2 regions of the Desulfoluna sp. HI9BLuna genome follow, and region 2 is predicted to be linked to the other one. Evidence: predicted binding sites of a transcription regulator. Region 2 holds the regulator's gene; the other holds the start of a gene.
The links. The regulator sigma-54, encoded in region 2, starts transcription at its own class of promoters, with help from an activator protein. The targets are predictions, from matches to a motif close to TNTGGCACANTTTCTGCTNT.
Positions count from the first base shown of each region.

Region 1: the regulator sigma-54 is predicted to act here: its motif matches at 2,821-2,840, upstream of ACOYW0_RS02650 (acetyl-CoA hydrolase/transferase family protein).

Region 1 is NZ_CP186555.1:718,664-723,434, forward strand. Features, by position in the region: gene ACOYW0_RS02635 (Na+/H+ antiporter NhaC family protein) at 1-499, opposite strand, end outside; gene ACOYW0_RS02640 (MarR family winged helix-turn-helix transcriptional regulator) at 620-1,045, opposite strand; gene ACOYW0_RS02645 (sigma 54-interacting transcriptional regulator) at 1,153-2,712, opposite strand; gene ACOYW0_RS02650 (acetyl-CoA hydrolase/transferase family protein) at 2,890-4,227, shown strand; gene ACOYW0_RS02655 (hypothetical protein) at 4,386-4,766, shown strand; gene ACOYW0_RS02660 (OmpP1/FadL family transporter) at 4,693-4,771, shown strand, end outside.
Region 2 is NZ_CP186555.1:4,513,114-4,517,884, reverse strand. Features, by position in the region: gene lptC (LPS export ABC transporter periplasmic protein LptC) at 1-536, shown strand, start outside; gene ACOYW0_RS18465 (LptA/OstA family protein) at 517-1,044, shown strand; gene lptB (LPS export ABC transporter ATP-binding protein) at 1,261-1,983, shown strand; gene rpoN (RNA polymerase factor sigma-54) at 2,138-3,574, shown strand; gene hpf (ribosome hibernation-promoting factor, HPF/YfiA family) at 3,585-3,992, shown strand; gene ACOYW0_RS18445 (PTS sugar transporter subunit IIA) at 4,488-4,771, shown strand, end outside.

The DNA of each region.
Region 1 (4,771 bases), 2.6 Mb from region 2:
CACCTGCCGCGGTGGCCGGAGACAAAAACGCTACGGATGCGGAGGTGGAATCGATGAGGTAGGAAAGTTTTTCCCGGTTTCCGTGGCGGGCGTCAAACAAGGGCCCCATGGCCACCCCACGGACCACAATGGAGACGGTGGTGTCCACAAAGAGCACCAGGCCCAAAAGATAGGCGAGGACCTCCGCCCCCAGAGCGCTCTTGACGGCCCTTTTTTTCAAGGTCAACAGCCGCACAAAGCCCTTCACCCCTCCTGATTGCTCAATGACGTGGACCAGGGAGCCTGTCATCAGCACAAAGAGAATGGCCTTTGCAGACCAGCTGCTTTCAAACACAGCCGCAATGCCGTTGATTCCGGCAAAAAAGGTGCCCTGGGCGACATCCAGGAGAAGCCCCCCGGCAAACACCCCGGCAAAAAGGGCCAGGACGATGTTGCGGGAGTAAAAGGTCAGAAGCAGGGTGAGGGTCACCGGTGCCAACGAGACAATGCCAGGGTTCATGGGTATCACCTTCGTGGGTTGCCGAGGCCTTGGCCTGGAGCAACGCCGATAAAGTTTGATATCAAACTATTTAATTAAAAAAAACGCCCGCAGCCCGCTGCGGGAGCCCTCACTCGCCTTTCAGGGAAAATTCCCGTGAATCCGTTCCAGGAGCTGCACCGCCTGCTCTTTTTCACCTTGGGAAAAGCCCTTGAAGGTGGTGGCAAGAAGCTTGGCCGAGACATACTCGAAATCGGGCTTGAGCTCCTCTCCCTCACGGGTGAGGCCAATGAGCGTGACCCGGCTGTCGGCAAGGTCCTTGCGCTTCTCCACGTACCCGAGCTTGATGAGCTTATTGATCAGGGCCGTGATGGTCGACTTGTCCCGGCCGATCCTTTCGGCCAGCTCCTTCATGGACAGCGGAGAGCTCTGGAACAGGTTGACAAGGATATCCCCGTGGGACGGGGCAAGTCCCTCGATGCCCAGCTCTTTCAGCTTCGTCAGGATGAATGCGTTGGACTTCTCCCTGGTTTTTGCAATCAGGGCGATGATGTGGTCTGTTTTCACTGTCGGCTCCTTGGCGTCACGTTCATTGACGAACAATATAGTTTGATATCAAACTTAAGTCAAGTCCTTTTCCCTCCCTTGCATTTGTGTTGGCATCCTCCCGGGGCTCAGTCCTTTGTTTTATAGGGACCGCGCTCTGAAGGAAACGACATGCCGAGCTTGACCATCCGACTCCGCAGGGTGCTCGGGTTCATGCCCAAAAGCTCGGCGGCCCCGCCGTCTCCGGCAATTCTGCCGCGGGTCTTTTCAAGGACAAGGCGGATATGGGCCGTGACCGCCGCATCCATGGAGAGCCCCCTGGGCTCCGATGGGATCGAACCGAAAGAGGCCGGTTCGTCCAGGACCGGGGCCAGCACCGGGAATCGCAGGGGACCTCCCTGGGAGAGAATCAGGGCCCGCTCCACCAGGTTCTGCAGCTCGCGCACATTACCGGGCCAATCATAGGCCATGAGGGCATCCAGTTCTCCTTTGGCCATGGCTGAGGACGTACCGAGGTTCATCTCCCGGATCTTGGCACGGATAAAGTGATCAAGGAGCAGGGGAATATCTTCCTTGCGCTCACGCAGCGGGGGAATCCGGACAGGAAAAATGTTGAGTCGGTACCAGAGGTCCTGGCGAAACCTGCCGTCGGCAACCATCTGGGGCAGGTTGCGATGGGTGGCGGCGATGATCCGTACATCGGCCCGAAGGGTCTCCCCTCCCCCCACCCGTTCAAACTCCCCGCTCTGGATCACCCGAAGGAGTTTCACCTGCACAGCGGGGGGCAGCTCCCCGATCTCATCCAAAAACAGGGTACCGCCGTTTGCCCGCTCAAACCGCCCGGGTTTCATCTCGATGGCGCCGGTAAAGGCCCCTTTCTCATGCCCAAAGAGCTCCGAGTCCACCAGGGAGTCCGGAATGGCACCGCAGTTGAGGCGAATCAGGGGGGCCCCCGAACGGCTGGAGAGCTTGTGCACCTCCCCGGCCACCACCTCCTTGCCCGTGCCCGTCTCTCCCAGAAGCAGCACCGGCGTGTCTGTGGGGGCAACCTGGGAGACCAGGGAACGCACCTCCCGAAGGCCGGTATCTCCCCCCACCATCACCCCGTCCATCCGGCTCTCCTGCTGGAGAGCCTTGTGGTCCTGCACCAGGTCCATGTACCGCAAAGCGTTTGACAACGCGATGGCAAAGGGCTCCTTCACTTCGGTGACAATGGCCCCATGGCCGGTGTGATAGCAGTCCAGCCCCTCCACGGCAAAGGTGAGGTTACCGATGAGGGTCTGCCCCACGGTGAGCCCGCAGGTCATGGAGGAGAAGCTGCCGTCGTTTTTTTCCAGAAGGAAGCCGGGGATCACTGTCCTGACCAGGCTGTAGATCTCACGGTTGATGGGGTGGGTGTGGTCCCTGATCCAGGGGGTGGTGGCCGACCGGGATTCACGCTGCCAGTGGGTGATGATCTCCCAGGCGGTATCGGAAATGGGAAAGGACTCGTTCACCAGGTGCCCGCCGCCGTCGTAGGCCAGGGCGATGAGACGGGCGCGTTTCCGCTCGGTCTCGTAGCGGGTGATGATAACCCCGTCCAGGGGGAGTTCATCCTTGAGGTACTGATACACATCAAACAGGGCCTTGTCGATATCCAGGCTGCCGCAGATGCAGCGCACAACTTCTCGAAATCGTTCCTCTCTCATCAATGCGATATATCCTTTTTAAAACGAAATATCGCATCAAATGACATGACATTTCATTTTCACAAAATCAGGTCATCCCCAACATGCCGAAGTTACCGCACTTCTCCTTCCGGCACGAATATTGATATCCCTTTCGGCCAATGTTTGCAATCCAAATACCCGAAAAGGAGAATAGCCATGAGTTGGAAACAAACCTACGCAGAGCGCCTCACCACACCGGAAGCCATTGCCGCCTCCCTGCCCGAAAACGCCACGGTCTTTGCTTCCCCGGCGGCCAGTTTCCCCCTGGAGCTGATCAACGCCATCACCGCATCACCCGACATCGGCACCCTGAACATGTACTCCGCCCTCATCATGACCCTTCCGGATTTTCTCTCGCCGGAGCAGCAGAAGAAGGTCAACTACTTCAGCTGTTTCATGGGGCCCATCGAACGCATGCTCCTTGCCCAGGGCGATTGCGTCTCTCCCATCAGCATTCACTTCAGCCGCATGTACGAGCTGAGCCTGCAGGGGGGCTTTGATGCCTCCATCCTGGAGGTCTCTCCTCCCGATGAAAACGGCTACATGAGCCTGGGACCCAGCGGCACCCTGGTGGGCCACGCAGCCCTTACCGCCTCGAAAAAGATCTACTGCCAGGTCAACGACCAGACCCCTTACGTGTTTGGTGACAAGGCCCATGTCCACGTGTCCGAGGTTGCGGCACTGTGCGAAGTGAGCCACCCCTGCGACGAGCTCCCCGCCACCTTCCCCGATGCCATTGAAGAGACCATCGCGGATCTCATCACCGAGCGGATCCCCGACGGGGCCACCCTCCAGCTCGGCATCGGCAAACTCGCCGACGCCATCGGGGACCGCCTGTCAGAGAAAAAAGACCTGGGCATCCACACCGAGCTGCTCACCCCCTCCATGGTAAGGCTCTACGAAATGGGCGTCATCACCGGCGCAAAAAAGGAGCTCCACACGGGAAAGATCATCTCCGCCTTTGGCATGGGCGCCGCCAAGGATTACGCTTTCATGCACCGAAACCCCTGCTTTGAGCAGTACCCGGCCTCTTACGTCAACGATCCCAACATCATCGGAGCCCACAGCAACTTCGTATCCATCAACAACGCCCTGGCCGTGGACCTCACCGGACAAGTCTCCAGCGAGTCCATCGGGTTTGCCCAGCACAGCGCCACGGGTGGCCAGCTCGACTTTGTCCGCGGTGCCCGCCTCTCCAAAGGCGGCCAGAGCTTCATCGCCCTGAAGTCCACCTCCGGCTCCGGAAAGAAGCGTTTTTCCCGCATCCAGATGAGCTTTGCACCGGGCACCGCCGTCACCACCCCCCGAAGCGATGTCCAGTGCATCGTCACGGAGCACGGCATCGCTGAACTGGCCCACAAGAGCATCCCGGAACGAGTTGCCGCCCTCATCGCCATCGCCCACCCCGACTTCCGCGAGGCCCTCGCCCGAAGCGCGGTCAAGGCAGGCCTGATCTCGGCCAGCGCCCTGAAGGACGCTGAGCTCGCGGCGTAACGCAAAAAGCCTCCGGCAGGTCGTTTTTTCAGAAAAATCGCCTCAAAAAACGTTCCGGAACCTAATTGGAACGCTTGAACCCCGGCAGGGCCACCGGAGGCAAACGCAACCTGAGTCGTTACCGTATTTTTTTAGTGAGTCAACATCAGGAGAGAGTGATGAAACGACGTTTGTATGCCGCCCTTGCCATGCTGGCGGTCTGTGTCCGGGCCTCCGTGGCTCCGGCGAGCCTCATCGAAAACAACACCGACTTAAGTGCGGAGTGGACCCGCATGCCGGCCCGTGTGGCCGCCACCGACTCCGTGGACGCGGCCCTCTACAACCCGGCAGGTGCCGTCCGCCTCGGTGAGGGAACTTATATCTGGGTATCCAACCAGATCATGCCCAAGTCCTTCACCCACAGCAAAGGGGGGCGTGGAGCACGAGACAACCACCACCACATGGGCTGTCCCGGGCCTGTTCGTCATGAAGAACGGAAAACGGTGGAGCCTGTTTTCCGGGGCCACGGTCATCGGCGGCGGAGGCACCCTCAACTATGATAATG
Region 2 (4,771 bases):
CCGCCCTGTCCACCGGGGTCATCCTGGCCACCCACAGAGGCAGCCAGACGCCTGCCACAGAGCCCCGGGAGGAGAGCAAAGCGACCCTCACCCTGGACAAGATGCGCCACACCTCGTCCCGCCAGGGCGTGGATGAATGGAGCGTCGAGGCGGAAACGGTCAACCTGTACAACACGGAAAACCGCGCTGTGTTCCTGATGCTCACCGCCCGGTACTTTGAAAAAACCGGGGCGGTCACCACCCTGACCGCCGACAAGGGAGTCCTTGACACCCAGACACGAAATATGGAGGTGTCCGGCAATGTGGTGGTCAAACGGAGAGGAATCACCATCACCAGTGACGCCCTCACCTACACCAAGGAGTCTCAGGTCATCATCTCCACAACCCCGGTGGTCATCACCGACGCCATCTCCCGGCTCACCGGAGATGCCATGTTCCTCGACCTTGCCGGGGGACGGATGACCCTGGACGGAAACGTCAACGGCACGCTCCGAGAAGCAAGCAAAGGAAAATACGATGAAACACGTCTCCAATAAATATCTCTGGTTCTTCCTCCTGGCCCTTGTGCTGCTGCCTGTGGCCGGGGTTGCCCAGGAAGGCGAAGTCGGCATCAGCGCCGACCACCTCACCTCGGACAGCCAGGGCCGCTACGCCCTTTTCTCCGGCAACGTTCGTATCACCCGGGACGGCGCCGTCCTGAAGGCCGACTCGGTCCAGCTTCACTACGAAGACGGCAAACAAAAGGGAGACACCACCAAGGGCCTCTCCCTCATCGAGGCTGAGGGCAACGTAACCATGGACTTTGAAGAGAAACACGCCACCGCAGACAAAGCCATGTACGACCTGCGCAAGGAGGAGGTGACCCTCACCGGAGGCCCGCCCCGCGTGGTAAGCGGCAAAAGCACACTGACAGGCAAAACCATTGTCATCAACCGCCTTACAGGCGCCATCAAGGTGGACAGCGGAAACAGCACCCGGGTAAAGGTCCGGCTCGTGCCCGGGGAAAAGGGGTTCTCCTTTACCCCGGACAAAAAGGATAAATAGAGCCTCAAGCCTTGGGAATAGCTGCTTCCGGTAACCTCTGACAACATGCCAAGTGCTTTTTCAAAGCCCCTGTGGTATGGTAAGGGACGTCCCGGACAAGTTGAACCGGCTACCGGTATAAGGGCCGCCCTTGAGATCGGCGACAGATGCATTATATTTTTAAGGTACGGGCCCGGTAAGTGAAGACGCATTACGAAGAGGGAAGATCGGGATTTTATGACTGAGCTTGTGATGAACAGCCTGATAAAAACGTACGGAGGGAGAGCCGTTGTGGACGGTGTCTCCATCCGCGTGGAGAGCAACCACGTCACCGGCCTCCTCGGCCCCAACGGCGCAGGGAAAACCACCACGTTTTACATGGCTGCAGGTATTGTACGTCCCGACTCAGGCTCCGTTTTCATCGACAGCCAGGAGATCACCAACTACCCGGTGTACAAGCGGGCCAGGTGCGGGATCGGCTACCTCCCCCAGGAATCATCCATCTTCAAGTCCCTGTCGGTCAGGGACAACGTCATGGCGATCCTGGAGCTTCTGGGCATCTCCAAACAGGAACAGGAAGAGCGCCTGGAGACCCTCCTGGGGGAACTGCGCATCAGTCACCTTGCCGACCGCAAAGCAGCCGTCCTCTCCGGTGGAGAGCGCAGGCGCCTTGAAATCACCCGGGTCCTGGCCATCAAACCGGACTTTATCCTTCTGGATGAGCCCTTTGCAGGGGTCGACCCCATTGCGGTCATCGACATCCAGAACATCATCGCCATGCTCAAGGAGCGCGGCATCGGGATCCTGATCTCCGACCACAACGTCCGGGAGACTTTGGGAGTCTGCGATAACGCCTACATCATGAGCGTCGGCAAGGTCATCGAATCCGGCTCCCCCGAGGAGATTGCATCAAGCGATATCGCCCGCCGTATTTATCTGGGCGAAGGCTTTACCCTATAGAAAACCGCAGGCCCTCAGACCGTTCAAGGGCCCGCGTTCCCAATTTCGATGGATCGAACCGTCCCGACAGACGGCTTCAGTCGGCGTATCAATGGCGATGCGACCGGCAACCCAAACTTGTGTGAACCGTAATGGAAACCGTGAAGTTGTAGTTATGGCAATGGAACTCAGGCAACAGCTGCGCCTCTCCCAACAACTGGTGATGACCCCCCAGCTTCAGCAGGCCATCAAGCTCCTGCAACTCTCCCGTCTCGAGCTGGTCGACGCCATCTCCCAGGAGCTGGAAGAAAACCCGGCCCTCGAAGAGATTCAGGAGACGGCACAACGGGAAGCGGGAACCCACGAGGACGAGAAGCCGGCACCGGAAGAGAACGCAACGTCCGAAGTGAAAATCGACGAGAAGATCGGAAGCGACATCGACTGGGACAACTACCTGGGAGAGTACAACTCCACAGGCAAGGCCCAGTACGAATCCGAGCAGAAGGAGGCGCCCAAATACGAGGCCTTCGTATCCCAGAAGAAATCCCTGGATGACCACCTTCTCTGGCAGCTCCTGATGACCTGCCCGGACTCCGACACCGAGGAGATCGGCTGCCTCATCATCGGCAACCTGAGCAGCGACGGCTATCTCACCGCCTCCGTCGAAGAGATCGCGGAGGAGTGCGGCCACTCGGTGGAGCTCGTGGAGGATGTCCTTGAAGAACTCCAGACCTTCGACCCTCCGGGCATCTGTGCCCGAAACCTGGGGGAGTGCCTCCTGATCCAGGCCCGTCATTTCGGCGTGGAGACCCGGATCATGAAAGAGGTCGTCACCAACCACATCAAGGAGCTGGAGAACAAAAACTACAAGGCCATCAGCAAGGCGCTGAAAGTCGGCCTGCCCAGCATCATCTCCACGGTGAACATCATCAAGGAGTTCGAGTCCAAGCCGGGCCGCCCCTTCAGCACCGAAGAACCCCACTACATCACTCCGGACATCTACGTCTACAAGGAGGAGGGGGAGTTCATCATCGCCTTGAACGACGACGGCATGCCGAGGCTCCGCGTCAACCCCTATTACCGCCAGGCGCTCTCCAAGGGCCAGGACATCCCCAGCGACACCCGGGACTACCTTCAGGACAAGATGCGCTCTGCGGCCTGGCTCATCAAGAGCATCCACCAGCGCCAGAAAACCATCTACAGCGTCATGGAGAGCATCTTAAAATTCCAGGCCGAGTTCTTTGAAAAAGGGATCTCTCACTTAAAGCCCATGGTGCTGCGGGACGTGGCACAGGACATCGGCATGCACGAGTCCACCATCAGCCGGGTCACCACCAACAAGTACGCCTATACCCCCCAGGGTATCTTCGAGCTGAAATACTTTTTCAACAGCTCCATCAACCGCGTCCACGGAGCCGCCATCGCGTCGGCCAGTGTCCAGGACAAGATCAAACAGATCATTGACGGAGAGGACACCAAAAAACCCTACAGCGACGAGAAAATCGCTCAAATCTTGAAAAAGGAGGCCAATGTAGACATCGCTAGACGAACGGTAGCCAAATACCGTGAGGCAATGAAAATATTGCCGTCAAGCAAACGAAAACAATTTTAGGAGGTCATTTATGCAAGTATCTGTAACATTCAAGAACATTGACCCTTCCGACGCACTCAAGGCGTACGCCACCAAAAAGCTGGAACGTATCGACAAACTGCTTGATGCCCCTTCCGAAGCCAACGTCGTTTTTTCCGTTGAAAAGATACGGCATATTACCGAAATAAACGTCACAAGCGGCCGCACCACGGTCCACGCCACGGAAACAAGCGAGCGCATGTATGCAGCCATCGACCTTGCCGTGGATAAAATCAAGCAGCAACTCTCCAAAAACAAGAAAAAGATACAGGCCCGCAAAAGCGGCAACCCCGGGATCCGTCCCACCCTGGCCGAAGAGATAAACGAGGCCCCTGTTGACGTGGATGAGTTTGATGACTTTTCCGATTTCGATATGGATGAGGACCGCCGGCTGGCCTGACCCGCCGTCCGTCCGCAACGTCACGAGGATGAACTCGTAAAATATAGCCCCGCCTGAAAACGCCCCGCACCTCCGTTTCAAGGGGGTGGGGGGCCCTTGAGGAGCAGCCGAAAATGCGTTTCGATTTCGCCGGGTTGATCACACACGGGTTCATCTTGCAACAGGGCGACTCGCTCGTATACACGACAGCCTCCGGGGGCCACCGTCCAATGAAATCCATTTGACAACCCCGGTGATGTCAGCTACAAAACACTCCGTTTAAAAGGTGCCTGCCCGGTGCAGGCGCCTTTTTTCATGGGCAAAAACCGATGCTCGGACGACGAGACGCGACCCGCGCATCAGGTCTTGAAAGATGGGCCATCCACTGATATGAAAGTAGAGGTCCCAAACCTGTCGGCAACCGCCCCACGCACGATCCTGCAAAGGACGGCCTGACACACGGCCTGGCAGACACACCGCCGGACAGGCCAACAGAGACTCTCTGGGTGAATCATTATGAAAATCCTTGATGTACTGCAGCTGGAAACGATCATCCCCGAACTCACGTCACGGGACAAAAAAGGAATCCTGGAAGAACTCGCGGCCCCCATTGCGGACCTCACTGGCCTCAACCACCCGGACCTGGTAAGGGTTCTCCTTGAACGGGAGCAACTCGGAAGCACCGGCATCGGAGACGGCATCGGCATTCCCCACGGAAAGATCGCCGGTCTGGACCGCATGGTGGTGGGATTCGGCATGAGCCGCCAGGGTGTGGACTTCGACTCCCTGGACGGGCGACC